Regions from separate parts of the Anoxynatronum sibiricum genome, predicted to be linked through region 3. Evidence: predicted binding sites of a transcription regulator. Region 3 holds the regulator's gene; each other region holds the start of a gene.
The links. Region 3 encodes Rex, which represses fermentation and respiration genes when NADH is low (regulators of the CRP and FNR family bind a similar motif). Its sites were predicted from a motif close to ATTGTTAANNNNTTAACAAT; they were not measured.
Positions count from the first base shown of each region.

Region 1: AAIG11_RS05710 (flavocytochrome c) is a predicted target of Rex. The motif match lies at 4,545-4,564, and genes of this name have one in related genera.
Region 2: fdhF (formate dehydrogenase subunit alpha) is a predicted target of Rex. The motif match lies at 3,881-3,900, and genes of this name have one in related genera.
Region 4: AAIG11_RS14980 (flavocytochrome c) is a predicted target of Rex. The motif match lies at 5,767-5,786, and genes of this name have one in related genera.

Region 1 covers NZ_JBCITM010000004.1:118,881-127,068, reverse strand. Annotated here, with positions in the region: gene AAIG11_RS05730 (alanine racemase) at 302-1,366, opposite strand; gene AAIG11_RS05725 (PAS domain-containing sensor histidine kinase) at 1,462-2,961, opposite strand; gene AAIG11_RS05720 (hypothetical protein) at 3,038-3,637, opposite strand; gene AAIG11_RS05715 (TetR/AcrR family transcriptional regulator) at 3,687-4,292, opposite strand; gene AAIG11_RS05710 (flavocytochrome c) at 4,635-6,461, shown strand; gene AAIG11_RS05705 (FMN-binding protein) at 6,575-7,537, opposite strand; gene AAIG11_RS05700 (hypothetical protein) at 7,567-8,028, opposite strand; gene AAIG11_RS05695 (deoxyribonuclease IV) at 8,086-8,188, opposite strand, start outside.
Region 2 covers NZ_JBCITM010000001.1:123,644-131,831, forward strand. Annotated here, with positions in the region: gene AAIG11_RS00550 (protein-glutamate methylesterase/protein-glutamine glutaminase) at 1-855, shown strand, start outside; gene AAIG11_RS00555 (PAS domain S-box protein) at 876-3,245, shown strand; gene AAIG11_RS00560 (response regulator) at 3,248-3,649, shown strand; gene fdhF (formate dehydrogenase subunit alpha) at 3,986-6,670, shown strand; gene AAIG11_RS00570 (helix-turn-helix transcriptional regulator) at 6,821-7,762, opposite strand; gene AAIG11_RS00575 (pyridoxamine 5'-phosphate oxidase family protein) at 7,868-8,188, shown strand, end outside.
Region 3 covers NZ_JBCITM010000022.1:44,168-52,355, forward strand. Annotated here, with positions in the region: gene AAIG11_RS15480 (hypothetical protein) at 1-905, shown strand, start outside; gene tsaD (tRNA (adenosine(37)-N6)-threonylcarbamoyltransferase complex transferase subunit TsaD) at 937-2,010, shown strand; gene AAIG11_RS15490 (ABC-F family ATP-binding cassette domain-containing protein) at 2,366-4,309, opposite strand; gene AAIG11_RS15495 (redox-sensing transcriptional repressor Rex) at 4,436-5,077, shown strand; gene AAIG11_RS15500 (stalk domain-containing protein) at 5,358-6,680, shown strand; gene AAIG11_RS15505 (MarR family winged helix-turn-helix transcriptional regulator) at 6,728-7,207, shown strand; gene AAIG11_RS15510 (DUF362 domain-containing protein) at 7,233-7,403, opposite strand; gene AAIG11_RS15515 (AAA family ATPase) at 7,564-8,188, shown strand, end outside.
Region 4 covers NZ_JBCITM010000021.1:784-8,971, reverse strand. Annotated here, with positions in the region: gene AAIG11_RS15025 (hypothetical protein) at 1-324, shown strand; gene rpsF (30S ribosomal protein S6) at 685-969, shown strand; gene AAIG11_RS15015 (single-stranded DNA-binding protein) at 982-1,452, shown strand; gene rpsR (30S ribosomal protein S18) at 1,539-1,769, shown strand; gene AAIG11_RS15005 (hypothetical protein) at 1,776-1,967, shown strand; gene AAIG11_RS15000 (glycoside hydrolase family 26 protein) at 1,915-3,627, shown strand; gene AAIG11_RS14995 (50S ribosomal protein L25) at 3,698-4,339, shown strand; gene AAIG11_RS14990 (hypothetical protein) at 4,520-4,756, shown strand; gene AAIG11_RS14985 (MerR family transcriptional regulator) at 4,892-5,719, shown strand; gene AAIG11_RS14980 (flavocytochrome c) at 5,891-7,837, shown strand.

The DNA of each region.
Region 1 (8,188 bases), on a different contig from region 3:
TTTCTTGTCCTCCCTCTTATTTTTGTCCAATAATACATTGATTGTTATGTCAATTATAGTCACCATACGTGTACCCATTTAAACCTCATCTTAATCTAAGTGAACTGTTAAATCATTCAAAGTACCAACGTTTTCCGAACAGATTTTGAGATTGATACCACAACAGGAAATCCCTGATATGGATTAGTTTCAGTCAATCATTACGTTTATCCTTTGACTCATGACCCACTTGCGCTCCATACACATATGCGTAAAAAAACCCGCCTTTGGGGGGCGGATTTTTGAGTTCAAGTAAGATGCATCACATCATTATGATTTTTTTAACATATGGAGATGTCATCAAGCTGAGACAGCCGCCATATGTTGGTAAGAATGCCAGACGGCTGCCAACCTGCAAAAATCCAGGGCAGTCTTCCACGTCAAGTATCAAATGATCGCTGCTGGCTCCCAGAATCTGAATACCCTCTTGCAAGGGGCATATCTCGTTGGGGTGAACATCCTGACGACCCAGCGCACAAATGGCCCTCATGCGATTGCCCCGGTCTTCAAATACCGGCCTGTTACCAAAAGCATCCAACCCTATGACACCTTTTGGGATTGAGGGTTTGCGGCGCAGTTCCACAATTTCTGCCAGCAGAAGAAATGCGTCCTGGTGTAACCCTGGGATCGGCTCATCATTCAGCCCAATTCCCATTGCAAGGGATGACCCCAATCTCAGCTGGTTGATTTCACCCGGTATTTCGCCTGCTTCCAGCAGGCTTAACGTGCCGCCGTTGCCACCGGACAACACAGGCAAGTGTCTTTTCAGCAGCTTTTCCAGTGTTGCTTTGATGTTCACCAGTTGTGTCAGATTTTCCCGACTGGGGCGTACACCGCCATAGCAGGTGAGGTTGGTGCCAATACCCGCCAGCTGTATTCCAGGAAGCCCATCCATTATGGATGCTGCTTCCTGTATTTCTTTCGTTTCATAGAGCCCTTCACGCAAATCCCCTACATCAACCATCAAAATCAACTGAATCAATTTATCTTGAGCCATCGCCTGGGTTGAAAGTGCTGTGGCTGTCTCCGGTTCAGAGATCAGCACCATGTCTGCTGTTTGCACAACCGCTTCTGCTTCGCTGATCATGGGAATGCGGAGCAGCATTTTAGGAAGCGAAAAACCGGAAAGGCGCTTCAGATTATCAATACGGGAATCTGCCAGCAGGTCGACACCTCCAGCCACATAGGCGGCGGCAATCTCCGGGTTGCCTCCAAAAAGCTTGGTGACCCCAGCCACCTGAATTCCTTGCTGGTGACACCGTGCCACAGTTGTCCGGGTATTGGTTTCAATTTTGTTGCGATCAACTCTGATTTCGGGATATCCCAAGCCGCTTCCTCCCCTGTTCTGTGACGCTTCCATCACTTAAGCGATACTCCCAATATTCTGGCAGCCTGAATGATGAAAGCTTGCAAGTTCACCACTTATATAATGGTGTCCAACAAACAGCTGAAAGTAACACAGCTCCCGGTTCCCATCTTACTGGAAGCCTGGATGCTGCCTCCCATAAGCTCCACCAGTCCTTTGGATATGGCCAGCCCCAATCCGGTACCGCCATAAACCCGGTTGTCTGAGCTGTCAGTTTGTACAAACCGTTCGAAAATAGCTTCCAGTTGATCCGGTGGAATGCCAATACCTGTGTCAGTAATGGATACTTTCAACTTCACACTGTGCTGCTTCTCACCGGGTTCCACCGAAGCTTCCAGGCAGACTGATCCGCTGGTGGTAAACTTCACGGCATTACCCACCAGATTGGCAGTGATCTGACGAAGCCTGAAAGCGTCTCCCACCAGATATTCCGGAATCAATGGGTCGATATGACTTTTCAACATCAGGCCCTTTTCTGATGCTGTTCCCTGGAAGAGTCCCAGCGTATCAGAAAACAGTTGGCGCACGTGAAAGGGTTTATTTGACAGCTGGACTTTATGGGCTTCAATACGGGAGAAATCAAGGATATCATTTAACACCGCCAGCAATGCCTCTGAAGATCTTTTGGTAAGCGCCAGCAGTTCCTCCTGCTCTTCATTGAGATCTGTTGTTTCAAGTAATTGAAGCATTCCCATAAATCCATTCATGGGCGTTCTGATTTCATGAGACATATTGGCAAGAAACTGACTTTTGGCCACATTGGCAGCTTCTGCTTCTTTTTTTGCTTTTTCCAGTTCAGCCATGGCTCTTTTTTTATCTGTCACATCCTGTATGGTGACGATCACACCTGCCAGTTTTCCTGATTCATCCAGCATGGGACCGAAGGATTGATATGACCAGATATCTTCGCCGGTCTGATGATGTTTAAAATGAAGTTCCACATCACTGCTGCGAACTCCTTCCAAAGCGCGGTGAAGATATGCCATCACACCATTTTCAAGCGTTTCCGGAAAAACCGTCCAGGGATGCTTTCCCAAAACCTCTCCGGCACTAACAGCGGTCTGTTCTTCCATATACGGATTATACACCCGGTAACGCAGCTCTGTATCGTAAACGATGATTCCTTCATTCACATACTGAATAATCTGTCGGTTGAAGGCCAGCGCTTCTTCCAGCGATTTTTCATTCCTTTTAACATCTGTCACATCCTGAAAGAGAGTAATGAACTCTCCTTGAGCCGGTGAATACACAGTCATGTGATGCCATCGCTCCAAAGCTACAGAGTATTCAGTAAATTCGTGATTTGTCCCAAACAGTGCCACCTGGCCAAAGGTTTTAATCCAGTCAAAGCGTCTGCGGGATTCTCTGGGAAAAACGTCGCTTTCCAGCTTGCCAATGACAGCATCAGCCCGAAGCCCCGTCATGGTTTCATAAGCTGAATTGACTTCGAGAAAACGGTAATCCACAGGCTGTCCCTTTTCATCACAAATTATTTGGTGCCGGGCATACCCCATGGGCAGATGTTCAATGATGGATTGATTTATGTCAACATACATATTATTTCACCTGCTTTCCCTGAATAACTCCCCATCCCTGCTTCTTTCTCTCTGCTGTGTCTGGTGATGATTGTTTTTATGATTCATTCGATCTATCCATTCCGGCATGAGCCAATACACGACCAACGCCCTGACTGAAGAGCATGATCTGGCGCTCCGAGACCAGTTCATGACCTTTGGGCATGGCCAGCACGAAGTTTCCCAGCAGCTGGTTGTCGTGAAGAAAACCCATGCTGTAAATGCTGCCGATTCCCAGCATTTTTTCAATGGTAAAGCCAATGAACTCTGGAATATGGTAGGATGAAGCTTCGTGGATGGAATCCAGACGATGCAGTTGAACTTTATTTAGTTCTTCATAAACGCCTTCCGCCAGGACCCATTCATGGCCAACCATTGGATGCCCCAGCTGGTGAATCACTGCTTCCAGTTTCTGGGGTATTCCTTCGATGCTCCGGGTCACCAGTGACATTTTCGCAGGACAATACTCCGAAAGCACCAAAATCAGGGCTCCAGTCAATCGCTTTAAATCCCGTGCCAGACAGGACCACTGAAAACTCTCAGGTTCCCAGTCAGCATAATATTCAAGCACATGGTTCAGTTCTGCATCTGTTGCGGAGGTTGTCAGGTTGACTTGATGCCACTTCACAGCATCATGATTGGGTTCAACGTGTGTCATGTCAAAAACCTTCACTTTCTCCGGTTCCCCTTGCTCGATAAGCGAACAATCATTTTCCTTCAGGAGTTTCCAGCGTTCTAAACAACCGTGACAGGTATCGGTGCATGTCAGCCACCAAGTCATACTCACCGTCATGCAGTGCCCAATGATAGACCACCCCTCTGGCGGCAACGAAAAGATAATCCACCATTTCCTCCGGCGACAGATCTGTGGCCAGTTCCCCGGTTTCCTGGCCCCGGGTAATGATTTCTGCCAGATACACCTGCAGGTATCGGCCTTTCACCCGAAACAAGTTGTTCTGAACTTCATAAAGCTTTTTGACAAATCCCAGACCCTGCTCCACTGTATAGTGAGCATAAGCATCAAAAAAAGTGAGAACTTGGGCACGAATCCCTGATACCCTGAGTTCAGCAATCTGCGGTGTCACCACCTCCCTGAAATAATCATCAATATCCGCGAAAATTTTCTCCAGCACTGCATATTTGGTCGGATAATAGTAATAATATGTTCCTACCGAAATACCTGCTTCACGACAAATGTCTGTCACTGTGATTTCCCGAAACCCTCTCTGCTCAAATAGACGCGTGGCTGTTTCAAGGATTTTCTGCTTTGTTTCAATCGCCTGTTTTTGCCTGTTTGTCAAGTCCTTTCCCATCAAATCTCTCCAGTCTTATGGGTTCTGTTCCCGTTTTTTCTCAGCGCTGTGCAACAATGCGTGTGTAAACCTTCCTCTTTCCGGTTATTAAGGTTCATTATATCAATTCATTCAGAGAATGAAAAGTACTGGCACTCACCCATTATCAGATCATTGTCATGGCACCTCTCAGTTGCATCCTTCTGATCTCTTTAATCAGCCTCCATTTGTTGTTTTTGAGGATACTCTTTTTTTGCAAAACATGTTTCATCTGTTGACAATGTCTTAACAATATCGTAGAATGGTCTAGGTCATTGAGTACATTCAGTGACTACATTCTAAAAGTTTGAAAGGGGTAATTTGATGAATCGCTTGACACATTTTAAGAAAGGCTTGGCTTTGCTGCTTGCATTATTCATGGTGTTAAGTCTGGCTGCCTGCCAGCCAACCACCACAGAAGCACCTGCTGCACCAGTTGATGAGTCTGTTGATGCATTGTTTCAGGCAGGTACCTACACAGCGACTGTTGACGGACACAACGGTGATCTCACTGTTGAAGTCACTGTCACCGCTGATGAAATTGTCAGCATTGAAACAACCGACCACAAAGAGAGTGCCGGCATCACTGATCTTGTTTTCGAAAGAATTCCTGCTGCGATTCTCTCCCAGCAAAACCTGGCAGTTGACGCTGTTTCTGGCGCAACCGTTACCAGTGACGCTCTGATTTCAGCCATTATCAATGCATTGGAGCAGGCCGGCGCAGATATTGCTGCCCTTCAAAGCGGTGCTGGCAGTGCTGCAGCTACCGGTGAAGCCGTTTCCTACGATGCTGATGTGGTGGTCATTGGTGGTGGCGGTGCCGGTCTGGCCGCGGCTGTCACTGCACATCAAAATGGTGCCAGTGTTATTATCATCGAAAAAATGCCCCGCCTGGGTGGTAACACCATTCTTTCCGGTGGTGCATTCAACGCTGTTGATCCCGGCAGACAGGAAGCTCAGGGAATCGAAGATTCCATTGACAAGCATTTTCAGCAAACCTTCGACGGCGGCGACCAGGTGGGTAATCCTGAACTGGTTCGTGTGCTGGTGGAAAACGCCTATCCGGCCATTGAATGGCTGGAAAGCCTGGGCATGAAGTTCAATGATGAGGTGTTTACTGTTCTTGGCGGCCTGTGGCCCCGTGCACACAAACCTTCCACACCATTGGGCACCGGCTTCATTGACACTTACTCCAACTACATTAATGCCCATGATGGTATTGAAGTGCTGCTGGATACCGAAGCCACCGAGCTTATTGTTGAAAACGGTCGTGTCACTGGTGTTATCGCCAAACATTTCAACGACGATGTTACCTTGAACGCCTCCAAGGGTGTTGTCATGGCTTCCGGCGGATTTGGAGTGAACTCAGAAATGCGTGATCGCTTCAACGAAGACTGGCCTGCACTGACCAACCTGAAGAGCACCAATCACCCCGGCGCCACCGGCGATGGTCTGGTTATGGCTGAAGCCATCGGAGCCAGCCTTATCGGCATGAAAGACATTCAGCTGCTTCCCCTGGGCGATCCCAACAGCGGAAGTCTCAGCGGCAACATTGAGCAGGGTGTTGAAAACCGTATCTTCGTCAATAAAGAAGGGAACCGTTTTGTTGATGAAGGAGCACGACGCGATGTGATGACTCTGGCACTGATGGAACAGACAGATTCTTATCTTTACGTTGTATTAGACAGCACCAACTACCCTGACCCCGAAACTCAAAAGAATAATTTTAACGAAACCATTAATGAACTGATTGATCAGGGCCGTGCATTCAAAGGCGACACCCTGGAAGAACTGGCAGCCGCCATTAACGTGGATCCTGCCAGTCTGGTTCAGGCCGTTGAATCATTTAACGAAGCTGTTGAAAAAGGCGGCCCCGACGAGTTTGGCCGCACCCTTTTTGACCGAAAAATTGAACAGGCACCTTTCTATGCAGGTCCCCGCGTACCCACCGTTCACCATACCATGGGTGGTATTGAAATCAACACCCTGGCACAGGTACTTGATACTGACGGCAATGTGATTCCCGGCTTCTACGCTGCCGGCGAAGTCACTGGCGGTATTCATGGTGCCAACCGACTTGGCGGCAACGCCCTGGCAGATATTGCCGTCTTTGGCAGAATCGCCGGTGAAAATGTTGCCAACGAGCAGTAATTACCTTTTGCTTACATCCTCCTTTCTTATATTTTGGTAAGATAACAGCACAAAACCGGAAGCCGCTGCAAGGCACTTCCGGTTTTGTGCTGTTGTTGATCATACCCGTGGAATCATTGGCCGGATCGGTTCACCGGCATGGCATAATCGTATATTTTCCATAAGTCTTCATTCTCACGGTGCCCCACAAGGAAATTGCGAAGGTATCGCCCAGTGCCCCACTGGGGGCCACCGGTGTCATCGGAAAGCACCTGTTCGTAATCCACATTGATCACTTCAAAGTCGACCAGCTGGTACTGTTTTACCAGATCCATCACACCATCATAATAATAGTCATTGCAGGCTCCATTGGCCAACAGCCCCTCATTGTATTCTTTGGCGCTCAGGGTATCCACATGGTACAATGTAACCGCTTTCATGTAACGGCCTTCTTCCAGTGCCAGCTTCCGTTCATTTTCAATACTGACGGTATGTGGCTCAATATCAGCTAAAAGCTTATATTTTTCATCAAAGTCAAAGGTGACTGAGCTGATGAAATCGCGCACCACCACTTCTTCTGCAACTGATTTGGGTAGTCGAACCAGTTCCAGTTCCCGGCCTTCCACTTCCACCCGATGTGGCCCTTCGTACTGGTATTCTTTTGAAATATGAGTCACCGGCGGTGATTTTAAAGCCGTTTCAATGGCTTGAAGAATCACTTTGCTGCTGTTGGTGGCTCCCGACACCAGATCCACCTGGGTGGTTTGGAACGCCATGACCTGACCAGGAATCACATTGGCCGCTTCTCCCCGGTCATGCTGATGACTAAATTCCAGACCGGTGATACGGTGGTTTTCCACCGTCACCCTGGCAGTCGCAGAGATCCAGGTGATGGTTTTCTCCCCTTCATAAATGCCGTCTTCCAGGGTTTTTAAGTCGACGCCTGTCAGTTCAATGGCTGCCACTTCCTGGCGATACTGACGAAGCTGGAACCACCGTTCCCCCCAGATGACACCCGATGCCAGAAATACTATCAGCAGAATACCAATGATAAGCCCCTTTTTCTTCTTAAGTTTGGAAACATTTATCGATTTCATTTAACCTACCCTTTCTGCCTGGCAAGCCATTAGGCACCTGCTGCCTGTCGTTGTCGCAGCTTTCGGGAATAAAACAGGAAGATGGGCAGTGGTATGGCAATCCAGCCCAAGCTTTTAACAAGGGAATTTTTGGCCCGTACCACCTGTCGCTCTGTCTCAGCTATCACCATGGCATCGTACTTTTCCCGAATTTCTTCTTCGCTCAGCTGAGCCATCACTTCACCATCTTCTTTCAGTTCCCGTTCAATTCCCCACCGTCGGTAATCTTCATAGCTCTGGTAGTAGGGAGCCGGCGCCACCATGTCTGCCATTGCCATGAACGCCGCCACGCTGCCGCCAATGGTCATCATTAATGTTGCAAACAAAACCACATAGATGTACACATTTCGAATCATGTCTTCGCCTCCCTGATGTGAACCGCTTCTCGCACCGGCAATCACCAGCACAACAATCGCCAGCAGTGCCAGTGGAATTAATAAAGAAATCACCATCTGCTTTCGCCTCCTTTATGTTGACAATGATACAGACGGTTCACCGAAAGATTTGTTTCACAGAAGGAACTTGGCTGCAGCTGCTTTCAGTTTCCTGATTTCTTCCTGATGCACTGGAAGCTCATTGGGTGTTTCCAGGTTAAAGGGAAGATGCCGCAAA
Region 2 (8,188 bases), on a different contig from region 3:
ATCAATATGCCTAAAATGGACGGCCTCACTTTCCTCACCAAGCTGATGGCACAACTTCCCCTGCCTGTGGTGGTCATCAGTTCTTCAGCAGAGCGTGTGTTCGATGCCATGGAAAAAGGTGCAGTGGATTTTGTGGCAAAACCTGCCATTTCATCACCGGCTGATCTGGAAACTTTCTTGGAAGAAGTGGTTGAAAAGGTAAAAATAGCTGCGTCAGTTAAGATGTATTTACATGCACCCACAGCAGTTCCAGAAGAAATGACACCGTCTGTTAAAGCGGTGAAAGATATTCGGGTGATTGCCATGGGAGCTTCAACAGGTGGTACAGATGCTTTGCTGAAGGTGCTAAAAGGACTGCCGATGAATATACCGGGAATTGTGATTGTACAGCACATGCCTCCAGTGTTCACCCGAATGTATGCTGAGCGGTTGGATCAACAGTGTGCACTGTCGGTTTCAGAAGCGAAGACTGGCGATGAAGTTAAACCGGGGAGTGTCTTGATTGCCCCAGGGGATCAGCACATTAAAATAGTGAAAGATCAGCAACGGTGTGTGGTCAGGTGTTTCCGCGGTGACAAAGTCAGCGGTCACTGTCCCTCGGTGGATGTACTGTTTGAATCAGCAGCCCTAACAGTAGGTGCAAAAGCGATGGGTGTCCTGTTGACGGGAATGGGAAGTGATGGTGCCAGGGGGTTGCTGACCATGAGAAAAGCAGGAGCCTACACATTGGGACAGGATAAAGATAGCAGTGTTGTCTATGGCATGCCAATGGTAGCTTACAATATCGGCGCAGTGGTTCGTCAGTTGCCACTGGAACGTATTCCCTCAGAAATTCTGCGGCACTTGTCCCGCTAATCGAAGTTTGGAGGCTGATAATGATGCCCATGGAAGCTAACTTAATGGCTCTGATCTGGGACAGTGTTGGCGATGGTATCATTGCCACTGATACACAGGGTGTGATCATAAACATTAACATAGCTGCTCTGGAGTTGATTGGCATTGAATGGCATGAGGCAGTCAATCAACCGCTGGACAAAATCTTATATTTGTACGATGATAAGGCTGGTGTTCCGCTGAACGGCTTCTGGGAAAAAGCGCTGAATGAGGCGAGAAAAATAAAGCTTCCCAGAAATGCTAAACTGAAGGGAAGAAACCAGAATTACTACCTGGCTGCAAAATTTTCCCCCATACAAGCATTTGGCCAGCCCCCTCAGGGGGTGGTGGTAGTTTTTCGTGACATTACCCCATTCCGTATACATGAAGAGCAGCTCCATTTGTATCGCATGGCCCTTGAACAAAGTCCTTTTTCAGTTGTCATAACAGATGTGGATAACCGAATTGTTTATGTGAACCGCGAATTTATGGAATTAACTGGATATGGGCTGGAAGAGGTGATAGGGAAAGACCCCAGACTATTGAAATCTGGCAGCACGCCTGAGAAAACCTATGAACACATGTGGGAAACCATCACCAGGGGCAGTGTGTGGCAGGGAGAGTTTTACAATCGAAAAAAGGATGGTAACTACTATTGGGAGAAGGCCATCGTGGCGCCGATCACTTCTCCAGATGGAAAAATTGACTATTACCTGGCCATCAAAGAAGATGTAACCACGAAGAAAGCCATGGAAGATGAGTTGCGTCGTGCAAGAGAACAGGCAGATCGCAACCTTAAAAAGAGCCAGTATTACATGGAGCAACTGGAAAATGCACGACGTGCGGCAGATGCTGCCAATAAGGCAAAGAGTGAGTTTTTAGCCAACATGAGTCACGAGATACGAACTCCACTCAATGGAATGATTGGTATGATTGAACTGACTGCAATGACAAATTTGACCAAAGAGCAACATGATAATCTCGACATCATCAGAATTTGCGGAAATAATCTTCTGAATGTCATCAATAATGTGCTGGATTTCTCGAAAATTGAGTCAGGGAAAACAGAAGTTGACCGGGTGGATTTTGATGTGCAGGAATGGTTCATGCAATGCCTATTGGTACACCAGGCCCAGGCAGCAAAAAAAGGGATTGATCTGCTGGCAGTGTATGACCCGCATATGCCAAATAGGCTGCGGGGAGATACGAAGCTCTTGCAGCAGGTGATGAACAATCTTATTGGAAATGCAGTAAAATTTACGGAAACAGGGCATGTCATGGTAACCATGGATCATGAAGGGGAGGAAGGCGGATTAGTCTGGACAAAGATTAAAGTCAGTGACACCGGCATTGGTATTCCTGAAGACGAACTACCCCGGCTTTTTCGAAGTTTTACCCAACTGGACAGTTCCATTACCCGTCGGTTCGGGGGAACAGGACTCGGGTTAGCCATCAGCCGCCAGTTGGTGGAAATGATGGATGGAACCATTCATGCTGCCAGTGTCGAAGGTGAAGGCACTACGTTTATAGTCGCCCTTCCCTTTGAGCATGCAATGCAGCAGGAAGATCCCATGCCGGAAAATGAGATTTCTTCCATGGCTGCCGGTGACATCGGTCAAAAGTGGACTATTCTGGTGGTGGAGGATGATCTCGTTAATCAGACAGTTATCCGAAGTTTGCTCAAATTAAAGGGTTATCGAATTCACTGCGCCAATGATGGAAAAGAAGCGGTGAGCGCATGGGAGTCACTTCAGCCAGACCTCATCCTCATGGATATCCAGATGCCAGGGATGGATGGGATACAGGCAACGGCAGCCATACGGGAACTGGAAAGTGAAAGATCTTCGCGCACACCCATCGTTGCCCTGACAGCTCATGCCATTCATGGGGATCGGGAGCGATTTCTGGCATCGGGGATGGATGAATATGTGCCCAAGCCAGTGGAGATGGAACGATTATACCAAACGATCAATAGAATATTAGATTCGCCAGATGTGAAAGGCTTGAAACCACTGCAGCAAAAAAGATATACTGAGCCTAACAACTACTTGCCCGTAGAAGCTGATCAATTGATGGCAAAAGCGGTGGAAGGTTTTATTCCCGATATGTTTTCCCTGTTGGATCGGCTCCACCAACAACTAATTGAGGAAGATATGGAGCAGATTGAACGACTGGCACATCAAGTGAAAAACCGTGCGGTGGCAGTGGGCGAACTGGACATCAAAAACCAGGCTTTCAAAATTGAGCTGGCTGCCCGAAAACAGGCACTCCAAGATGCCCGAAGTGCTTACAGCGCATTAAAACAGTCTTTTGAGTCATATGTCTCTTTTGCTGGACAACAGATGGAAACGACAAGGGAAGGAGGGAAATGATGATAAAAATACTCATTGCAGAGGATGATTTGGGTAGTCGAAAATTCATGCAGCAATTTCTTAAAGCTTACGGGGAATGCGACATGACCGTGGATGGCATCGAAACTGTGGATGCTTTTCTCCTGGCGTGGGATGAAGGGGAACCTTATGACCTGCTATGTCTGGACATCATGATGCCCAAGTTGGACGGACTTAAAACGCTGAAAATTATTCGGGAGTTGGAAAATGACAAGCATGTACCAGCGGAGGAGCGGGTTAAGATTGTGATGACCACCGCTCTTAACGAGCAGCAGACGGTTTATGATGCTTTTGAGCTTGGATGTGAAGCGTTTGCAGCAAAACCCATTAACCAGGAAAAATTGCGTGAAGTATTGCATAAGTTGGGATTTGATCCGATAGAATGAATTTGAAGCGGAGTTATGCATACTGTATGACGGCACTTTGGATCCCCACCGTGGGCCTCAGGGTGCTGTTTTTTTTAGAAAATCCAGATGAGGATGATCGTACTCTGTTGGCGAAAATGCATGCGTCCATTTTTGATGAATGAGCGCGGTTCATGGCTGCAATATAGTTGGATTTCAATAGGCATATAGAAATGTTTAATTGGAGAAGGTGGAAATCCTGTGATAGAGTTGGATGTGAAAGAATTAACGAAAATGGGCGAGGTCTGCTGTTTTTCAGATAGGCAGCAGAGAAAGGATGGTCGGTATGTCACTATATTTTGGGAAGGTGGTTAAAAGATGATTGAATGCACCATTAATGGACAGGTTGTCCAGACGAAGGAAGGTCAAACGATTTATGAAGCTGCAACCAGTGCAGGCATAAAGATTCCCACGCTCTGTTATGATGAACGATTAAAACCCCATGGCTCCTGCCGTATTTGTGTCGTAGAGGTGGCGGGTGCCCGTTCACTCATGGCTTCCTGCAGTACGCCAGCAGCCAATGGAATGGTCATTCAAACTGAAAGCGAAGCGGTGGTGACTGCCCGGAAAGAAATATTAGATCTTATTCTGGCCAATCACCCGCTGGATTGTCTCACTTGTGAAAAAGCGGGGCGCTGTACCCTGCAGGATCTGTGTTTTCAGTATGATATTGAAGAGAGTTCCTTTGACGGCAAACGCAAAAACTATGACAAAGATACCAGTAACGAATTCTATGTGGCAGATCAGAGTAAATGTATTCTTTGCGGAAAATGTGTTTACGTTTGCTCACAGGTTCAAAGTACTGAAGCCATCTGTTTCATAGATCGTGGGTTTGAAACCCATGTGGGAACTCCTTTTGAAATGGGATTGTCAGAATCCACCTGTGTTTCCTGTGGAAACTGCATCTCTGTCTGTCCGGTTGGAGCGCTGCTTCCCAAACGAAAAGAAAAATACCGTTATTGGGAAACCAGAGAAGTGAAAACCACTTGTGCCTACTGCGGTGTCGGCTGTCAGATGAAGTTGCTGGTGAAAGAAAACAAAGTGGTGGAAATTTTGCCTGATAAAGGGGCTGCCAACGAAGGGCTTTTGTGTGTGAAAGGGCGGTTTGCCCATGATTTCATCGGTCATCCTGATCGTTTAACGACACCGTTGATCCGCCGGAACGGCACTTTGGAACCCGCATCCTGGGAAGAAGCACTGAACCTGGTGACCGAGAAAATTCAGACCATTCGCCAGGAGCATGGGGCAGATGCCATCGCCGGTTTTTCTTCAGCCCGGGTGACCAATGAAGAAAACTATCTGATGAACAAACTGATGCGCGGTGCCATTGGTACCAATAACATTGACCACTGTGCCCGTTTATGCCACGCTTCCACCGTGGCAGGGCTGGCAACCACACTGGGAAGCGGTGCCATGACCAATCCCATGGCAGATGTGAAAAATGCCGAGGTGATTTTTATCACCGGTTCCAATACCACGGAAGCACATCCGGTGATGGGTGCCTATGTGCGCCAGGCTCGGAAAGCCGGCAGCAAGCTGATTGTGGCAGATCCCCGTGAAATTGAACTGGCTGAGGAAGCCGACCTTTTCCTAAAAATTCGTCCCGGTTCCAGCGTAGCCCTGTCCAATGCCATGATTCATGTGATTCTGCAGGAAAAACTGGAAAACAAAACCTTCATCGAAGAGCACACCGAAGACGTTGATCAATTAATAGCTGCTGTGGCAGAATGCACACCGGAGTGGGCAGAAACCGTGACAGGCGTGCCGGCGGAAACCATTCGCCAGGCGGCTCGTATGTACGCCGATAGCCATGCTTCCAGCATTATTTATTCCATGGGTATCACTCAGCATGTGAATGGCACAGAAAATGTGATGAGTCTTTCCAATCTGGCACTGGTCACCGGCAATCTGGGAAAACCAGGAGCAGGCGTTAATCCCCTGCGGGGTCAAAATAACGTGCAGGGAGCTTGTGATATGGGCGCGCTGCCCAATGTAATGCCTGCTTACCAACCGGTGAACAGCCCCGAAACCATTGCCCGCTTTAAAGAAGCGTGGGGTGTTGCGCTGCCTCAAAGCCCAGGACTCACTGTCACTCAGGCGATTCCAGCTGCGGCAGAAGGTTCAGTGAAAATGCTTTATGTGATGGGGGAAAATCCCATGATCTCTGATCCGGATACCCATCATGTGAAGGAAGGGCTGGAAAAAGCGTTCCTTGTGGTTCAGGATATATTCCTCACTGAAACGGGCCAACTGGCAGATGTGGTGTTGCCTGCCGCAGTGTTTGCCGAAAAAGAGGGTACTTTTACCAATACTGAACGCCGGGTGCAGCGGGTGCGTCAGGCCGTGATGGCTCCTGGAGAGGCACGGCCGGACTGGTGGATTCTCATGCAGCTCTTGAACCGGCTGGGGCTGGAATCCAGCTACAAAGGACCAAAAGACATTTTTGAGGAGATTCGACGGGTGGCTCCCTCCTATGCAGGTATCAGCTATGACCGAATTGAAGAGGAAGGCCTGTGTTGGCCCTGTCCGGCAGAAAGCCATGGAGGAACTCCGATTCTGCATGTGGGTAAAATCGCCCGCGGTGCTGGTCTCTTTAAACCCGTTCAGTGGCAACCGTCACCAGAGCTGGGACAGGAAGCATATCCTGACATCATGACCACCGGCCGGATTTTGTACCATTTCCATACCCGTACCATGACCGCCAAGTCGCCGGGCATTGAAGCCATCGCACCGGAAAACTATGTGGAAATTCATCCAGAGATGGCAAGTGCCAAAGGGATTCAGGAGGGCGATTTGGTAGCAATTGCTTCTCCCAGGGGTGAAATTCGGGTGAAAGCTCGCATCACTGACCGGGTTGACGCTCAGGTGGTTTTTGTCCCCTTCCATTGGAGTGAGGGTGCCAATGTATTGACCAATGGCGAAGTGCTGGACCCCTACTGCAAAATTCCAGGATTTAAAGTGACAGGCGTTAACGTTGAAAAAACAGGCGATCTTGGAGCGTGATGATCACCCGATAAGCTAATAGAGGCAGATAGCAAAACAGACAGTAACCGTCAATGGTCGAGACAAGGCTCCGTGAGCTGCTATTGACAGGTGCTGTCTGTTTCATTTTGGGGGCTGTTTAGTGAGTAAGAGAGCGCTCTTGCCAAACAACTATATGGCAGACAAATAACTTCTAAGAGCATCTAATTTGTCGATGATCAGATTTTTCAAAGGAACAGGCTGTATCGATCGAATGGTTTCTCCATATCCCATGAAATAAGCAGCAATAAAATTTTCTTCTCCTGCATTATAAAAACCTCGAATTGTGTATGCGTCATCCTCCAGGTGCAGCTTCATTGAAGGGTAATGTTCCTTTTGAAAAATGTCTGCTCCTTTTTTGGATACAATGACTTCGAAATCTGTTGCACCCGGGGTTTTATAAAGCAGGGCAGCAGATTTTATCAAGTCAGCGACTGGCTTTGAAGGATACACAACGTTCCCTTTCACATCGAGTACTTTGTCGCAACGAAACACTTGTGTACAGCCTGTTTCAGCATGATAGCCAGTTGCATACCATTGGCCGTAAGCAGCAGAGATATTAAAAAATTGAATGGGATGCCACTGAATCGCATTTTTTTTCTGATACTTAATGTCACACACTTTTTCATCAAGAGCGGACTGTAAAATAGCTTTCAAAAAATGACAATGATTCTTTTGCGGAATAGACCCTAAGCTAAAAATTTTTTCAGCGTTATGAAGCATTTCGATTTTTTCTGCGGAAAGACAGTTTTCAAATTTGCGCTTTAGTATTTCGACACTTAAATGAAAGGGCGTGGTTTCATACGCCCTTAACGTGAGCATTGAAAAATATAATGCAAATACTTCATCAATGTTAAATATAATGGGAGATAACAGCCTGTTTTGCAGAATGCCATAATAACCATTTCTGCCTGATTGGGAATAGATGGGCATTCCCATTTCTTCCATTGAATGTACGTCTCTAAGTGCAGTACTCTTTGAAATCGTATATTTTTCCATTAAATCTTTTAGATTGAAGAAATTCCTGTCGTTCAGAAATAGCATCATATCGTTCAATCGCTCTGATTTGTTCATCAACTTCACCCTTCCCCCAAAAAATGATCATACAAAAAGGTGTCATGATTTGATACCTTTCTGTATTATGCTATAAATATCTCAAAAAGAAAAGGAGAATGATCGATGATCACGAAAAAGGAATTAACAGGCATGATGAGAACGCAAACCGAAATTGCATTGGCGACAAGCGTTAATGGACAGCCGCATGTGCGAATTGTTAATTTCTACTTTGATGCCACAGCAAACACACTGTTTTTTACAACCTTTGGAGATAATGACAAGGTCAAGGAATTTGAAGCGAATCCACAGGTAGCTTTCACGACAATCCCCCATCATGGCTATGAACATGTGAAGGCAAATGGCATTGTCAAAAAGAGTGACCGCACTATTTTCGATGTTGCTGATGGGTTCACAAGTAAAATTCCAGACTATCAAGATACGATT
Region 3 (8,188 bases):
CGACGCAGGTTCGGGGACAACTGGTGCAGTTCCACCGCCCTGTGGAGGTGGAAGCCGGTGAGACTGTTGCCGGTGACGTGGTCAGTTTTTTCAGTACGGTCACCATTCGAGGCCATGTGGAAGGCGATGTGGTGGGTGTTTTCAGCCAGGTTACGGTGGAAGGCGGCACCGTTGAAGGTGATGCTGTGGCTGTATTTGCTCCCCTGTCTCTTCGCCGGGCTGCCGTTGAGGGAGATGCCATTTCTGTCTTTGGTGGTGTCACCGCCGATGCCCATACCGGCATCAGCGGCAGTGCTATTGGTGTGATGGGATCTGGGCTTGATGCCCGGGATGCCCAGGTACAGGGAGATCGCATTGATGTGGCTGGATTTTTGCCGGGGAACCTGAGCGGATTGCCGGTACTGGCAGTGCTCCTGGCGATTTTTCTGGGATTAAAGCAGTTGGTGGCCTTTGTGGTGGGTGTCATTGCCATTGTGGTTTTTCCGGAACGATTTGAACGCATGGCAGACAACGGCTTCGACGAAGTGGGGAAAAAAACCCTGGTGGGCATCCTGTTGAGCATGGGCGTTCTGGTGCTCATGGTGATTCTGGCCGTATCAGTGGTGGGCAGTCCGTTGGTACCCCTGGTGTTCCCGGCTTTTATGCTGCTGGAGTTTGCAGGGAATACCACCATGAAAATCGCCCTTGGACGACGAATCGGTCAGGGATTGGGGCGACAATGGGGAGCCATTCTGGAACTTTTCATTGGTTCACTGATCTACCTGTTATTGGAGATCACGTTGGTTGGCAAGCTCTTCACTTTCATTTTCAAACTCATTGGAATGGGAGAAGTCATGGACAGCCGGTTTGGAGACAGGCCGAACCACCGACAAATAGGAGGGTTGGCAGATGCCCCATCGAAATGACCGGCAGGTTGCTGAAAGGCCCGATCTGAAAATGCCGCCGCCGGGTTGGCTGACCCTGGGCATTGAAACCAGTTGCGACGAAACGGCAGTAAGTGTGGTGCGGGACGGGCGTCAGGTGCTTTCCAGCATCGTGGCCTCGCAAATTCCCGAACACCAGAAATTTGGCGGTGTGGTGCCTGAGGTGGCTTCCCGGCAGCATGTGGAAACCATTACCCAGGTAATTGATGAGGCCTTGCGAGAAGCTGAAGTCACCCTTGAGCAGATCCATCAGGTGGCTGTTACCTACGGGCCTGGACTGGTGGGGGCCCTGCTGGTGGGAGTGGCTGCTGCCAAGGCTCTGGCCTATGGAAGGCGGTTGCCCCTCAATGGCGTGAACCATATTGAAGGCCATCTTTTTGCCAATTTTATCCAATCCCCATCATTGGAGCCGCCTCTCTTGGCCCTGATTGTTTCGGGCGGGCACACGCATTTGGTGCATATGAAACATTATGGCGTTTATGAAGTTCTGGGCAAAACAAGGGATGATGCGGCGGGAGAAGCCTTTGACAAAGTGGCTCGTGTGCTGGGGCTGGGTTATCCCGGCGGCCCCCTCATTGATGCAGCGGCCCGCCAGGGTGATCCCCGGGCCATTGATTTTCCCAGGGCGGTTGTGACAGATCACCCCTGGGATTTCAGCTTTAGCGGCTTGAAGTCGGCGGTGCTGAACCACGTCAATACAGAGAGAATGAAGGGCCGTGACGTGCAGGTGGCCGATGTGGCTGCCAGTTTTCAGCAGGCGGTGGTGGATGTGCTGGTGAATAAAACGCTGGACTGTTCAGTGACAAACGGCATTAAACAGGTGGTGCTTTCCGGCGGAGTGGCCGCCAACAGCCTGCTGCGCCAGACGCTGGCTGACCGGTGCCGGGAACAGGGTATTGCCTTCTGCGCCCCTGAGCTTGCCCTTTGCACCGATAACGGCGCTATGATTGCCTGTGTGGGGTATTATGATTACTGCATGGGAGTTCGTTCCCGGTGGAACCTGAATGCAGTGGCCGGTTTGTCCATCGGGGAGCGGAACGAACAATGGTTCTTTAGAGATGAATTATTTCCTTCAGGGGAATGTTGACATAAAACAGCATCCATAACAGGATCAAAAACCGAAAGGGCAGGCAAATGCCTGTCTTTTGCCGTTTAAAATAAAAAAAGTCCAACAGATAAGTTGATTGAACATTATCTTTTTCAACTGATTCTCACCTGCAGTAACTGAGAAGATCTCTCCAGAAAAGACAGTTCATGGGGATGAAACAGGTGTGGATATTGTGGATATCTTTGAAAAGAAGTGTTAGCAAGGACTAAAACTGTGGATAACTTTGTGGAAAACATTGAAAAACTGTGGAAAAATAATGAAACCCTGCCGTCAATTGATTGAGGGCAGGGTTTTGTCAGAAATGGTGTTAACATAACTCGGATGAACCTCGTCATCACTCCTCCGCCTGCTCCAGCAAAACTTCCCATTCGCTGTACAGCGCTTCCAGTGAGGCTTTCAGATCGGTGGATTCTTCATGAATGCGGCGGCTTTCTGCTGCATCTGAATAGACTTCAGGTAAACACATGAGGGCTTCCAGTTCTTTGACCTTTGCTTCGAGCTGATGCATCTCTTTCTCCAGATTGGAGAGGTTTTTTTTCAGAGTGTTGGAGGCGTCACGTTGGCGCCGCTCCTTTTGACGTTCCTGTTTCTGGCGGGTACGGTTGTCAATCACCGGTTCCACCAGGGCCTGCTGTTCCTGGAGGAGTTGTTTTTTCTTGGCCATATAATCATCGTAATTACCGAGGTGGTGGGTCAGTCCATGGGGAGAAAACTCCAACACACCGGTGGCAATACGATTGATGAAATAGCGGTCATGGGAAATAAAGAAAAGTGTGCCATCATAAGTCTGCAGTGACTCCTCCAGGTTTTCTCTGGCGGGAATGTCCAGGTGGTTGGTGGGTTCGTCCAGCAGCAGCAGATTGTGATGGGAAAGCATGAGCTTCAGCAGCGACAATCGGGCTTTTTCGCCGCCGCTGAGATGAGCAATGGGAGTAAAAACCTCCTCGCCAACAAAGAGAAAGGCACCCAGCCAGGTGCGCAGCTGTGTTTCGTTGAACCTGGGATACGCATTGTGAAGCTCTTCCATGACGGTACAGGTTTCATCCAGATTCTTCAGTTCCTGATGGTAGTAACCTAAAGATACCTGGTGACCCAATGTCAGGGTTCCTGCGTCGGGAGAGAGTTCTCCCGCCACCATGCGAAAAAGGGTGGTTTTTCCGATGCCATTGGGACCCACCAGGGCAATCCGATCACCTCGCTGCAGGGTGAAGCTCACTGATTCGAAGAGAGGTGGCTGAGTCTCCCAGCTTTTGGACACATTTTCGACAGCCAGCACCTGCCGACCGCTGCTCTGGCCAATTTGAAAATGGAGAGAGGAAAGCACGGCCTGGTGAACCCGTTGTTGAGGCCGCTCCATTTTCTCCAGTTTTTTCTCCCGGCTCTTGGCCCGGTTTGCCAGTTTTTCAGTGCCGTGCTGCTTCATGCGCCGCACCAGCTCTTCCTGGCGCTGCATTTCCTTTTCCTGCTTCTTGGCGCTGCGCTCTTCCGCTTCAAGCATGGCTGCCTTTTTTTTCAGGGCTTCGGTATAGCCGCCGCGAAAACTGGTGACAGCTTGTTGAGCCACTTCCAGCGTCCGGTCGGTGACCTGATCAAGAAAGTAACGGTCGTGGGAAATAACTAAAATTGTTCCGGAATAGGAACGCAAAAAGCTCTCCAGCCATTCCACCGATTCGATGTCCAAATGATTGGTGGGTTCATCCAGCAGTAACAGATCGGGTTTGCTCAGCAAGAGGCGCCCCAGAGTGAGGCGGGTTTTTTGGCCGCCTGACAAAGTGTTTACCTGCCGCTGAAAATCATCTCCGTAAAAACCAAGCCCGTTCAGCACTCCCCGCACCTCGCTGCGAAAGGCATATCCGTTCTGAGCTTCAAAGCTCTCGGTGAGTCGGGCGTACGCAGCCATGACTTCTTCCAGGCGTTCATGATTGTCGGTAGAAGCGGAAGCGCCGGTCTGGGCAATGATGGTTTCCAGACGACGCAGTTCTTCCTCCATATGAAGCAGGGTTTGAAACACCACCAGCACATAATCATGGACGGTTTGATCCGTCGTCATTTCCGGCATCTGATGTTGGATGCCCATGCGCAGCGTACCGGGTATGAACAATTGCCCTTCGTCATGGGGCAGCTCTCGGGTGAGGAGTTGAAAGAGAGTGGTTTTTCCGGCACCGTTGGGTCCCACCACCCCCACTTTCTCGCCGGCATTGATGGAGAAAGAGATGCGGTCAAAAAGACAGCGGGTACCAAAATATTTAGATAATTGACTGACAGAAAGAATGACCATGTGAAAACTCCTTAAAAAACGTTATTTTATGAACAAACAGCAGACGAAAGCGTTTTTTTTTTCTTCTATTTATATTATAATGAACAGTGACCATCCTGTCATCCCGAGAAAATGAGGTGAATTGCAGTGAAAAAAGATGTGAAAAATGTATCCATGGCGGTCATCCGTCGACTTCCCAAGTATCACAGGCGCTTAAAAGAACTCATGGACAAGGATGTTACCCGAATTTCATCCAAGGAACTCAGTGTAATGATTGGGTTCACCGCCTCGCAAATTCGTCAGGACCTTAACTGCTTTGGCGGTTTCGGCCAGCAGGGCTATGGGTACGACGTGGCTGAGCTATATGGTGAAATCAGTCGGATTCTGGGGCTGACGGGGGAGTACAACACCATCATTATAGGGGCCGGAAACCTGGGTCAGGCCATTGCCAACTACTCCAACTTTGAAAAGAAAGGCTTCCACATGCTGGCGCTGTTTGAAAAAAACCCGCGTCTCATTGGCCTGCAGATCCGGGATGTTCCGGTGCTGGACATCGATGAACTGGAAAGCTTCTGCGCCGACAAAAAGATCGACATCGGTGTTATCTGTACCAACAAGGAAAGTGCTCAGGATGTGGCCGACACACTCATCAAGCTGCCTGTGAAAGCCATCTGGAATTTTGCCCCGGCAGACATACAGGTTCCGGAATCCATTACCTTGGAGAATGTGCATCTTAGTGACAGTCTCTATATCATTTCTTATCTGCTTAAAATGAATGAAATGGAGTAATCCGGAGCGCAACCAGACAGTACGGTTCGCTGGCTGACCCGGCACCACAGGTGCCGGGTTGTTTTTTTGCCATGCGTTCGGTTCTTGTCAGAGGGCATGCCAGTTTTGCTGTTGATGGCTGCGAAGGCATGTATCAACAAATGCTGGATGTTAGAGGGGCACTGTTTTATGGTAGAATAGAAAAGAACACACAAACGCAATGGAGATTGATCCCGCGGTACAGGTCATGGGATACAGATATCTGGACTAACAAATTCCAAAAGAGAATGGAGAATGAGGCATGATGAAGCGCGGTGTGGTGATGGGACTCATCTTCAGCCTGGTGTTGGCGGCGGTGATGCTGACAGCAGAGCCGGCTATGGCAGTGTCATCTCCGGAAATTGTGGTGGATGGGCAGCGGTTACTGCTGCCTGCCGGAGAGCCGGGTCCGGTGATCAGTTCGGAGGGGCGGGTGTTGGTGCCGGCCAGGTGGATTGCCGAAGCTCTGGGGCTGCGTGTCAGCTGGCAGGAGACCACCCGTCAGGCCATTTTCGAAGACGCCCACCAGCGAACGGTGCTCACCATCGGATCTTCCACTGCTCAGATGGGGCAGGATACTGTGAAACTGGATTCGCCGGCCGCGGTGCTTCAGGGGCGCACCTATGTCCCCCTGCGATTTGTCACCGAGGCTTTTGGAGCCCGGGTGGCCTGGGACCCTCAGGCCCGCCAAGTGAACATTGAAAGCTTTCAGTCACTGGCAGCACAGCTGAAGCAACTTTTTCAGATTCGGGGAATCGGCCTGGGAGACCCGGCTGCGCTGGTGGTAACTCTTTGGGGTGAACCGTTGGAAAAACTGCCCAGTGAGTATGCTTTTGAGTGGTGGATCTACCACGACCACTATCGAAACTACGTGCAGGTGGGGGTGGAGAAAGAACGGGTGACTGCCCTCTATACCAATGGCATTCACTGGGAGTCTGACAGCGGTCTCGTTGCCGGCAGTCTTCAGACGGCGGTGCGCCAGGTTCTCGGAAAACCCCTGGACTGGATCGAAAAAGGTCAGAACCGTTACCTGCGAGACGGCAAAAAGCATAGCGACCTGTTTCTGATGCAAGACATTGCCTATGGAGAGTTCTACTATGACATTCATGAGAACCATCAGGTAACGGCAGTTCAGGTGACTTTAAAACAGACGGAAGAAAGCATGAGCGGCTTTCTGGGAAATCAGCGACCTGAGCTGGAAGAAAGCTACAGCCGACAGCTTTTCCTGCTGGCGAACTCACTCCGCACCCGAATGGGACTACCTGCCTTTCAGTGGAATGAACAAGCGGCTCAAGCAGCAGAAAAACACAGCCGTGATATGGGCGCGAAAGATTATTTTTCCCATGAAACACCTGAGGGCAGAACCTTTGTACAGCGGCTGACAGCAGAAGGGCTTCGGTTCACAAAGGCCGGTGAAAACATTGCAGCCAACCTCAATGCCATTAATGCCCATGAGGCTCTGATGAACTCACCGGGACACCGGGCAAATCTGCTCTCAGACATGACACACCTGGGAACCGGCTCTTCACAGGGGCACCAGGGAACCTTCGAGTTATTGCATACCCAGAAATTCCTGTCATTCTAAGGAAAAATGATGATTCAAAATATGTATGAAAGTGCAGGGGATGAAGCTTGCGCCACTATTACACACAAATACACCAATACATGGAGCGGCTCATTAGTCAGGTGATTCTGACAGACCGCCGGGAACTGGAAGTGAACGGTGGGCGGATGAATCTGCAGGAGTACCTTTTACTGAAAAAGGTGCGCCGGGATGAGGGGCAAACCTTTCAGCAGATGATGGAAGAAACAGGTTGCAGCCGCAATGAAGTGACAGCGATGGTTCGGAGGTTGCTGAAGCAGCAATTGATTCAGAAAGGCCCGGCTTCCCGGGACCGGCGAATCAGGCGTCTGGTCTTAACAGAAGAGGGAAAAGGCTGGTTGCTTCGCATGGAGGGCATGGAACAGGAACTGCTGTATGGGTTACTCAATGAGTTTACCTTCAATGAAGAAAAAGCCATCCTGAAGTTTCTGGTGAAACTGGAAATGCAGCTGAAAGAAAAAGACAGTGCCGCAGCACTGCCTTCATGTCAAATCGATGAAACTAACTAAAACAGACTGTTAAGACTGACCTGGCCTATTCGGGCTGAGGAGAGTCAACAGGGCACACATTGGCACAGGCACCACAGTCGATGCAAGCTTCAGCGTCAATGACATAAATATCGTCGCCGGCAGTGATGGCATCTACTGGGCATTCGGGTTCACAGGCACCACAACTGATACAGGAATCATGAATAACATAAGCCATTACAAATACCTCCTTCAAAGTCATTCGTTTTGTTTGGTTACAACGTCATTATAGCAGGCAGCGAAAGGCAAGGGCAAGAAGAAACAGCCTAATTTCGCAGAAAACAGAATCAATATAATGAAAATCATTTTTAATAAATGGGCAAAAAGGGGACTAAATGATGGAAGTAACCCTGTTCATCGGTGGCAGTGGCACCGGTAAAAGCTACCAGGCAATGCAGCTTGCAAAATCGCTGGGAATTCGCTATATCATAGACGATGGGCTGCTGATCCGTGACAACCGGGTACTGGGAGGACGCTCCGCCAAACGGGAATCCTCTCGTCTGGGAGCTGTGCGAAGAGCCATATTCAATGATAAAGAGCACTGCCGGCAGGTGCGTGACCTGATTGAATCAGAAAATCCAACGAAACTGCTGATTCTGGGAACCTCGGAAAAAATGGTACACACCATTGTACAGCAACTCCAACTGCCGTCACCCGCTTCCACCGTCTGGATTGATGAGGTGGCAGCGCCTTCTGAAATACAGATGGCCCGACGAATCCGCATGAAAGAAGGCAAGCACATCATTCCAGTGCCTGCCTTCCAACTAAAAAAAGATTTTTCCGGGTTTTTTCTCAATCCCCTGCAAGTGCTAAAGGGACTCGGGAAAGATGCTGCCGGACAGGAAGGCGAAAAATCGGTGGTGCGGCCCACCTTCAGCTATCTGGGAAAATACACCATCTCCGACGGCGTCATTCGAAGTCTGGTGCATCACGCCCTTCTCCGACATACCCAGTTGATTCCCA
Region 4 (8,188 bases), on a different contig from region 3:
ATGGAAGAAAAAATGAAGCGGTTTGGGGAGTTGATGGCGTCAAACGAGGGGATGGCTGAAGAAGTGTATGGTTTGGAAACAGCCGAAGACGTACAAAACTTACTCGCAGAAAAGGGACTGGACCTCACATTGGAAGAAATTGATGAGATGAAGCAGCGATTGACCAAAATGGCGGAGGAAGGCATGGAAGGAAAAGAGATGGCAGACGGTGGGCTAGAATCGGTGGCAGGTGGAATGCCCCATCACTACCCTGGGACTCCAAACCCTCCAGGTCCGGCGCCACTCCCGCCTTGGGATCGGCCTAAGACACCGCCAACATGGTAAGTGCCCTCCAGGCACGCTGTTTTCCTTCTCTGAAATAGCTCGCATCTTCAACACCAACAGGCCCAAAGCAGAACGGCTTATCAAGAAAGCCCTGGAGCTTGGCGTGATTGCAGCCTTGGACGATCTTCGCCGAACCGGAAAACCCAGAAGGGCTGCCAAAGGCCCGAAGCTCCCGGAACACTTCTTCCTGAGAAACACCTCTTTACTTTTTTGGGGTTTTTAGGGTTTTTGACTTGTCATCCACATAAGTCCATGCTATAATTACATGTTGTGTAGAGAAACAATAATTGAATCACTGAGAATAACTTCTCTGCCCTGCGTAAAGCAGGGCCGTTTAGTCCAGAGGGAGGTGAAATGACGATGAACAAGTACGAATTAATGTACATTCTGAACCCCAATACTGAAGAATCACAACGTGAAGCTCTCTTGGAGAAGTTCAAAGGCATTATTGATGCCGACGGTACCGTTGACTCTGTTGAGCAATGGGGCCTGCGGAAGCTTGCCTATGAAATTCAGAAGGAAAAAGAGGGCTTTTATGTATTGGTAAATTTCCAGGCTGGCCCAGACCTGAACAAAGAACTGGATCGTAACCTGAAAATTGCTGATGAAGTGATCCGTCACATGATCGTAAAAATCGAAGAATAGGGTGGTGTGAGGATGAATACCGTCATTTTGATCGGAAGACTGACCAAAGACCCTGAACTGAGATTTACCGGCACAGGCAAGGCGGTGGCCACCTTCACCGTAGCGGTGAACCGTAGTTTCGGAAAAGACAGCGAAGCAGACTTTATTCCCGTTGTTGTCTGGGAAAAGCAGGCGGAAAATTGCGCCAACTACCTTGCAAAAGGCCGGGAAGTAGGTATTCAGGGCCGTATGCAGACCCGTTCCTACGAAACACAGAATGGTGAAAAGCGCTATGTGACAGAAGTGGTTGCCAACACCGTTGAGTTCATCGGAAGCGGCGGAGGCGGCGGAAGATCAGGCGGCGACTATCAACAGCCTTCAAGACCCCAGCCACCACAACGAAACACACAGCAACAGCAACAGTCTGATGGGGGATTTAACCCTGATGACATCGACCTGACAGAATTTGAAACCATGGAAGACGACGATGACCTGCCCTTCTAAGGTGGGAAGCCGTATGTTGTGGGTATGCATCATTTTATAGCACTGCAGGAAACAAGTATCACATGAATGAAGGAGGGAAGATTCCCATGATGAACCGAAGAAAACGCAAATCCCGCAAAAAAATCTGTACTTTTTGTGCCGATAAAAAAGCGGTGATTGATTACAAAGAAATTGGCCGTCTGAAAAAATACCTCACTGAGCGCGGTAAGATTTTGCCCCGTCGAATCACAGGCAACTGCGCCATTCACCAGCGTGACGTGACACAGGCTATCAAACGTTCCAGACATATGGCTTTGCTGCCTTACACAGTTGAATAGCATTCTGTGGATAGTCTGGCGGGTAACCTTCAGGCTATTTTTGCCTGTGGCCGTGAAGCAGGCAGTCTGATCACCACCACTAAGGCAAAGGAGTGTCCCCATGAAAAAAAAGGGAACCCCCTGCAGCAAACCGACATGGCTGGTAATGCTGGCCGTGATGTTATGGATGCTGCCGGCAACAATGCTGGTATCGGCTGAGACAACTTTGCCCCGCATCATCAAAAATGGCGAACCGGTGCAACATCAACAGGAGCAGCAGGATCACCAGTGGCATCACTGGGAAGATGTGCAGCAACTGAAAGAGGCAGCCCCCGGGTGGATGACCTTCATCAACCACTCACGGGGATATCAGCTGACGGTCCCCGACACCTGGGAAGCAGACATGTCCCTTTCTGCTGTGAGGGCCGTACTGGAAGATTCTGAAACCCGGCTGGAAATCTACTATGACAACTTCAACAGAACTGTTCATTCCGCTTCCAGTTACATTGCCTACAGCCGTGGTTTTCTTAACAATCGGCAGGACCACCAGGTGGAAAGTCGGGAAACCATCAGCGTGGATGGCATGAAAGTTGACTTTCTCCAATGGCGGCGCACCCCGATGACGGCCATGGACGCCGACAGGCCCTATTACGCCAAGGCGGTTTATGTGAAAAACAGCCAGGAGGTTTACACCCTGCTGTTCAAATCTGCCAAGCCCCTGGAGAATCACCGGGAGATCATCGACAGTTTTCGGCTCACGGAAACAACGGCAACTCCTGGAATGCACGTGAAGTACCAGCCAGTGGAAAGACGATGGAATGAGGCGACCCAGCGGTTTTATGACCACTACTTCATCAACAATGAAGAAATGGCCTGGGGCATCTTTGAATCATCAGCCCCCCGCAACTTTTCGCCCCTGACCCAGCTGGAAAATCAGCTGAATCATCAGTTCCGCTTTCTCCTGCTCTACAAAAATCTGGGAAGCGACTTTCCAAGGCAGGAACTGATCAATGCCCGGGAGCGGGACCGCCATGTGGTGCTCACCCTGCAAACCGAGTATCTGGATAAATCCCTGAACAACCGCAGTTTGTATGCGCTGTTGGAAGGGGAACATGATCAGCTGCTGGAAGCCTTTGCCCAGGGACTGAAAGACTTCGGCGACCCGGTGCTCTTTCGCCTGAACAACGAAATGAACGGCGACTGGTGCTCCTATTCTGCCTACTGGGCTTCCATGGACACTGAGGTGTACCTGGCGTCCTGGCGGTATGTGTATGAGTACTTTGAAAAAGCCGGTGTCAACAATGTCATTTGGGTCTGGAACCCTCACGACGACTCTTTTCCAGGCTTTGCCTGGAACCATTACCTAACTTACTATCCGGGGGATGACTATGTGGATCTCATCGGCCTGACAGGTTATAATCCGGGCACCTATTTTCCGGGAGAACCCTGGCGGCCTTTCCATGAGATTTACCCGCCCCTGTATGACGAATACATGCGATTGTTCCAACATCCCTTTATCATCACCGAATTTGGCAGCAACTCCCATGGTGGCGACAAAACCCAGTGGATTCACGCCATGTTCTACCACATGCCCCGATTTGAAAATATTCGTGTGGCCATCTGGTGGAACGGCATCGACTGGGATGCAGCAGGAAACCCCGGCCGCATCTACAAACTGGATGAAGCCCCGGAATACGTAGCGGCCTTCCGAGAGGGCCTGAGCCGTTACAAAACACCCCCGCTGCCGCCGATACCGGGAGAAGAAGCAGATGAAGAAGCAGATGAAGAAGCAGATGAAGAAGCAGATGAAGAAGCAGATGAAGAAGCAGATGAAGAAGCAGATGAAGAAGGAACAACCGGCGACACCGAATCAGAATAAAGAGCGGTTGCTTCACGGCAATCACCATTTCAAATGAAAATTCCTGAAAACAGGAAAGGAGAGTGAACCCATGGCAACTCCAGTACTGACACTGGTAACCCGGGATAAAATCCAGGGAATGACCGTCAAAGCTGCCCGTAAGGCAGGTAATATTCCTGGCGTGGTATACAGCAAAAGCATGGAGCCGAAATCCGTTTATGCCGATGAGCGTGAATTGAGACGCCTGATCGCAGAGTTCGGTACCAACCGTAAAATCACCCTGAATATTGGCGGAGAAAAAAGCTTCGGCATTATCAAGGAAATCCAGAAGGAATACATGAAGAACCAGTTCATTCATTTGGATCTTCAAGCCCTGGATGAAAACGAAAAACTGAAAATGACTTTCAACATCACTGTTCTGAACCGTGACGCCGTTGAACGCGGTGACCACGTGCTTCAGATTCAGGCCAATGAAGTTGACCTGCAAATGTTCCCCCGCCACATGCCCGAACACGTGGAAGTGGATGCGGCCCTGCTGCAGGAGCAAGACAACATTACATTTGCCGATCTGAACGTGGCCAGCGACGAGAACATTGAAATTCTTGGTGAGATGGAAACGGTTATCGGGACTTTGGTTTACATTCAGCAGGCAGCTGAAGAAACCGAAGAAGGTGAAGAAGTGGATGCAGCGGCCGTTCCGGTTGTTGGCGAAGCTGATTCAGACGAACAATAAAACCAATCCTTCCAGTTTGCAAAGCATTATCCAGCCTTTCCGACGCGATTGATCCGACGGAAAGGTTTTTTTACAAAAATACCAAAAAAACGACCCCAAAAAAAAGGGTTTTTAACGTTGCATCGCGAAAAGAGTATTCATGTGAACCTTCATCTTTGAAGCAAAGAAGGATGTGTGAACATGAAACGAAAAGTGATTCCCTTCAAAAAAAATGGCACATGCACCCGGCAAAACCATTCATCAACACCTAAAATCAGCCACGAAGCCATTTCTTCTGTTGAGCAGAGAGTATCCGGTGACAACCGGGGATGTTTGGCCAGCTATCTCAAAGAAGAGGCTGAAAGAGTCCGCACCATGGCGCTGTTGATGGAGGTGGCAGAAACCATTTGCCGGGAAGAAAAAGAAGATGACAATTGAAAACGATGGGAAGAAAAAGAAAAGCAGTTTCAGAGCAATGGTTCTGAAGCTGCTTTTCTGGATGAGACAGCTCAATTCCCAAGAATCGGTTACCGGCAGGGCAAAAAAATAAACAGATTGAAAAGAGGGCTCCAAATGCAATTTTCCATCGGTCAGGTTTCCCGCATGTTTGGCTTTACCAGACAGGCAGTGCGGTTTTATGAAGAAAAAGGATTGATTAAGCCCGTCAAAGATGCCGCTGGACGGCGCTCCTATGATGAAAACGCCATTGCCCGCCTGATCAGTGCCCGCAAATATCTGGCCATGGGCTACCAAATCAGTGAAGTGGTGAAACAGTTTTCTGCCTCCACGCCGGAAAGTATCGCAGAAACCCTGGATCGAAAATACGCTGAAACAAGTGATAAAATCAAACACTTAATGATGGTCGCCGCCATCATTGATGAATACCGGGGAAAAATAAGAGCGTTGCCGGAGCTCGTGGGAAAGTTTGTGATGCGTCAGTCACCACCCCTGGCGTTTTTCTACAGCCAGCCTGATAATGTGCTGCAGGAAGAACTGGTGCCCGATACCATGGTCTGGGTAGACGCGCTGCCGGTTTCAAAAATCACTGCTTTTTATGACGGACAGCAGATGCAGGCGCATCAAACCATGAAGCGGAAACACAAAGGGTTTTCCATCGACCTGCACCAGGCCGATGGGTATGGACTATTGGCGCTGAAGACCACCCGCTGCATTCCTGAAAGACTCTGTGCCCATACCGTGCTCGCAGTAAGAAGCGAAGAAATTGCCTCATTAAACGTTGCTGATGAAACCCTCTCTTTCCTTTCCAATGCAGGCTTGGAAATGGATGGTGACCCCTGGGGGCAGATCATTTTTTCAGACAGCAATCAGGATAAACCCCATGAAGTGAAACCGTACAGACAGTACATTGATCTCTGGCTGCCGGTGAAGAAAGCCCGGTAAAATATTTTCCTCCGGAGGGTTGCAGGTAAAGTTGCTTGATAGCTTATAATGTTAAATGATTAACAAAACACTGAAGCAATGGAGTGGATCGAACGGGCAACACGATGCTCCGTGTTTCAGCAGCAGGCGATCAAGCACTTGAATGGCCCAATGACAAAGGAGGAGCAAGGAATGAAACGATTCAAGAAAACGATTACTTTTTTACTGATGTTGTGTCTTTTAGGATCTTTGGCGGGTTGTGGTTCAACAGCGGGTAGCCAGACAGCAGCGCCGGCAGACCCGGGAGAAGAAGCTGGAAATATGATCACACCCATGACTCCGGGAGAGTATATGGTGGAAGTCACCGGGATGAAACCCATGACGGTGAAAGTCACTCTGGGGGAAAAAGAAATTCAGGCAGTGGAAGTGGTCGCACATGAAGAAACACCGGGTGTTTCTGATGCCGCACTGGAAGAAATTCCAGCAGCTATTGTATCTGAGCAGAACATTCATGTCGACACCATCTCAGGTGCCACCATCACCAGTCAGGCCATCATCGATGCAGTTCAGCAGGCCATCGAAGAAGCCGGTGGTGTAGCAGATGAATTTATGGCGGCAGCATCAGGAAGTGAAACGGCACCAGTGGGTCGCCAGGGCATGAGCAGCAGTCAGATGCCGGAAAGCTGGGACATGACCTATGACGTGGTGGTGATTGGCGGCGGATTTGCCGGCCTGGCAGCCGCTTACAGTGCAGTTGAAAATGGAGCTGAAACCCTGCTCATCGACAAAATGCCGGTATTGGGAGGCAACTCTCAAATCAATGGAGGCGTATATGCCTCTTACACCAGCAATATTGCCGACGATATGTATACCAAGCTGGGACTGGAACCTGACACGGCTGAAAAACATATTGAAGATACCATTATTGGCGGCGATTATATGGGTGACGTGAAGTTGGTACGCAACTTCGTTTACGGGGCTCCTTTCTTTCTCAATATGATGCTGGACAACGGCCTGGAAGTGCGGGAGTCCATCACGCGTCCCGGCGGCCATTACGGTTACCGCACTTACACCACCATAAATGGCGTTGGCGCGGATATTGTACAGGTACAGAAAAAAATGCTGGAAGCCACCGATGCCACGGTGATGTTAAATACAAAGATGACCCGTATTTTCCGTGAAGGCGGAGAAACCGGAAGGGTTGTAGGCATTGAAGTGGAAACTAAAGACGGCGCTAAATACGTAAAGGCAGAGAAGGGCGTGATTCTGGCCACCGGTGGTTTCGGCGGCAATGTGGAAATGCGTTCCAAGCATGTGCCGGCCCTGACAGCTGACATTCCCACCACCAACCATGTGGGCGCCACTGGTGAAGGTATTATCATGGCCCAGGAAGTGGGTGCCAACACCACTCAAATGTCCTATATTCAATTATATCCCTTCGCCAATCCCAATAATGGTGTACTGGATGCAACTGCGGTGATTCCCTTCAGCGGCCCCAGTTCCGGAATTGTATATGTGGATGAAAATGGACAGCGTTACGTGAACGAAGGAGAGCGCAGAGATGTGTGCTCCAGGGCAGCCCAGGAAAGCGGCGGATTCCCCACTTTCTCCATCTTTGGTCAGGAAATTGTTGACAAAGGTGGTTTTATCGCCGAAACTCAGTTATCCAACGGCATGAAAGATGACCGCATCTTTAAAGCCGACAGCCTTGAAGAACTGGCACAGATCATTAGTGATCATCAATACGCCGGCAACACCATCAATATGACGGGCGAAACCCTGAAAGAAACCATTGAGCGTCACAATGAGTTTGTGGAAAATGGCAGTGACCCAGAGTTCGGCAAAGTCATCGATAAAGGTGTGATGCTGAAAATCGACAAAGGCCCCTACTATGCCATTCCCCAATGGCCATCTGTGCACCATACCATGGGCGGCTTGACCATCACAGAACGAACAGAGGTGCAAGATATCTGGGGTGAAGTAATTCCCGGCCTCTATGCTGCCGGAGAAGTCACCGGTGGGGTTCATGGCACCAACCGCCTGGGCTCCAATGCGATTCCAGATGCAGCTGTCCACGGCTATATTGCCGGTCAGGTGGCTGTCACAGGAACTGTACCTGATTTTGTTCCGGAGCAATAAAAGTATAAGAGCAAAGGCTAAAAACACACAAACAGCCCGTCGGGAAAATCCGGTGGGCTGTTTGTGTGTTGCAGCCATGTTAACCTATTTTAACAGGCACTTTTCATGATAAACAAAAATCTTGTCCGATTAACCTCACAACTCTCTATTTTTACTGCGCTCCAATCAAGTGATTGGATTTATTATACGGGTTTCGTCAGTTTCCATCAAAAGTTTGTATAATACCAGCAGATTGCATGGGGGGGATCGGGAATCATTGTGATGGAGATTAAAGGCATCATGAAATGCACCGGTAGTTTCACGGGAGAGTATAATTGTACCACAGCCAAATGCTGTATAAGCAGGCTGTGA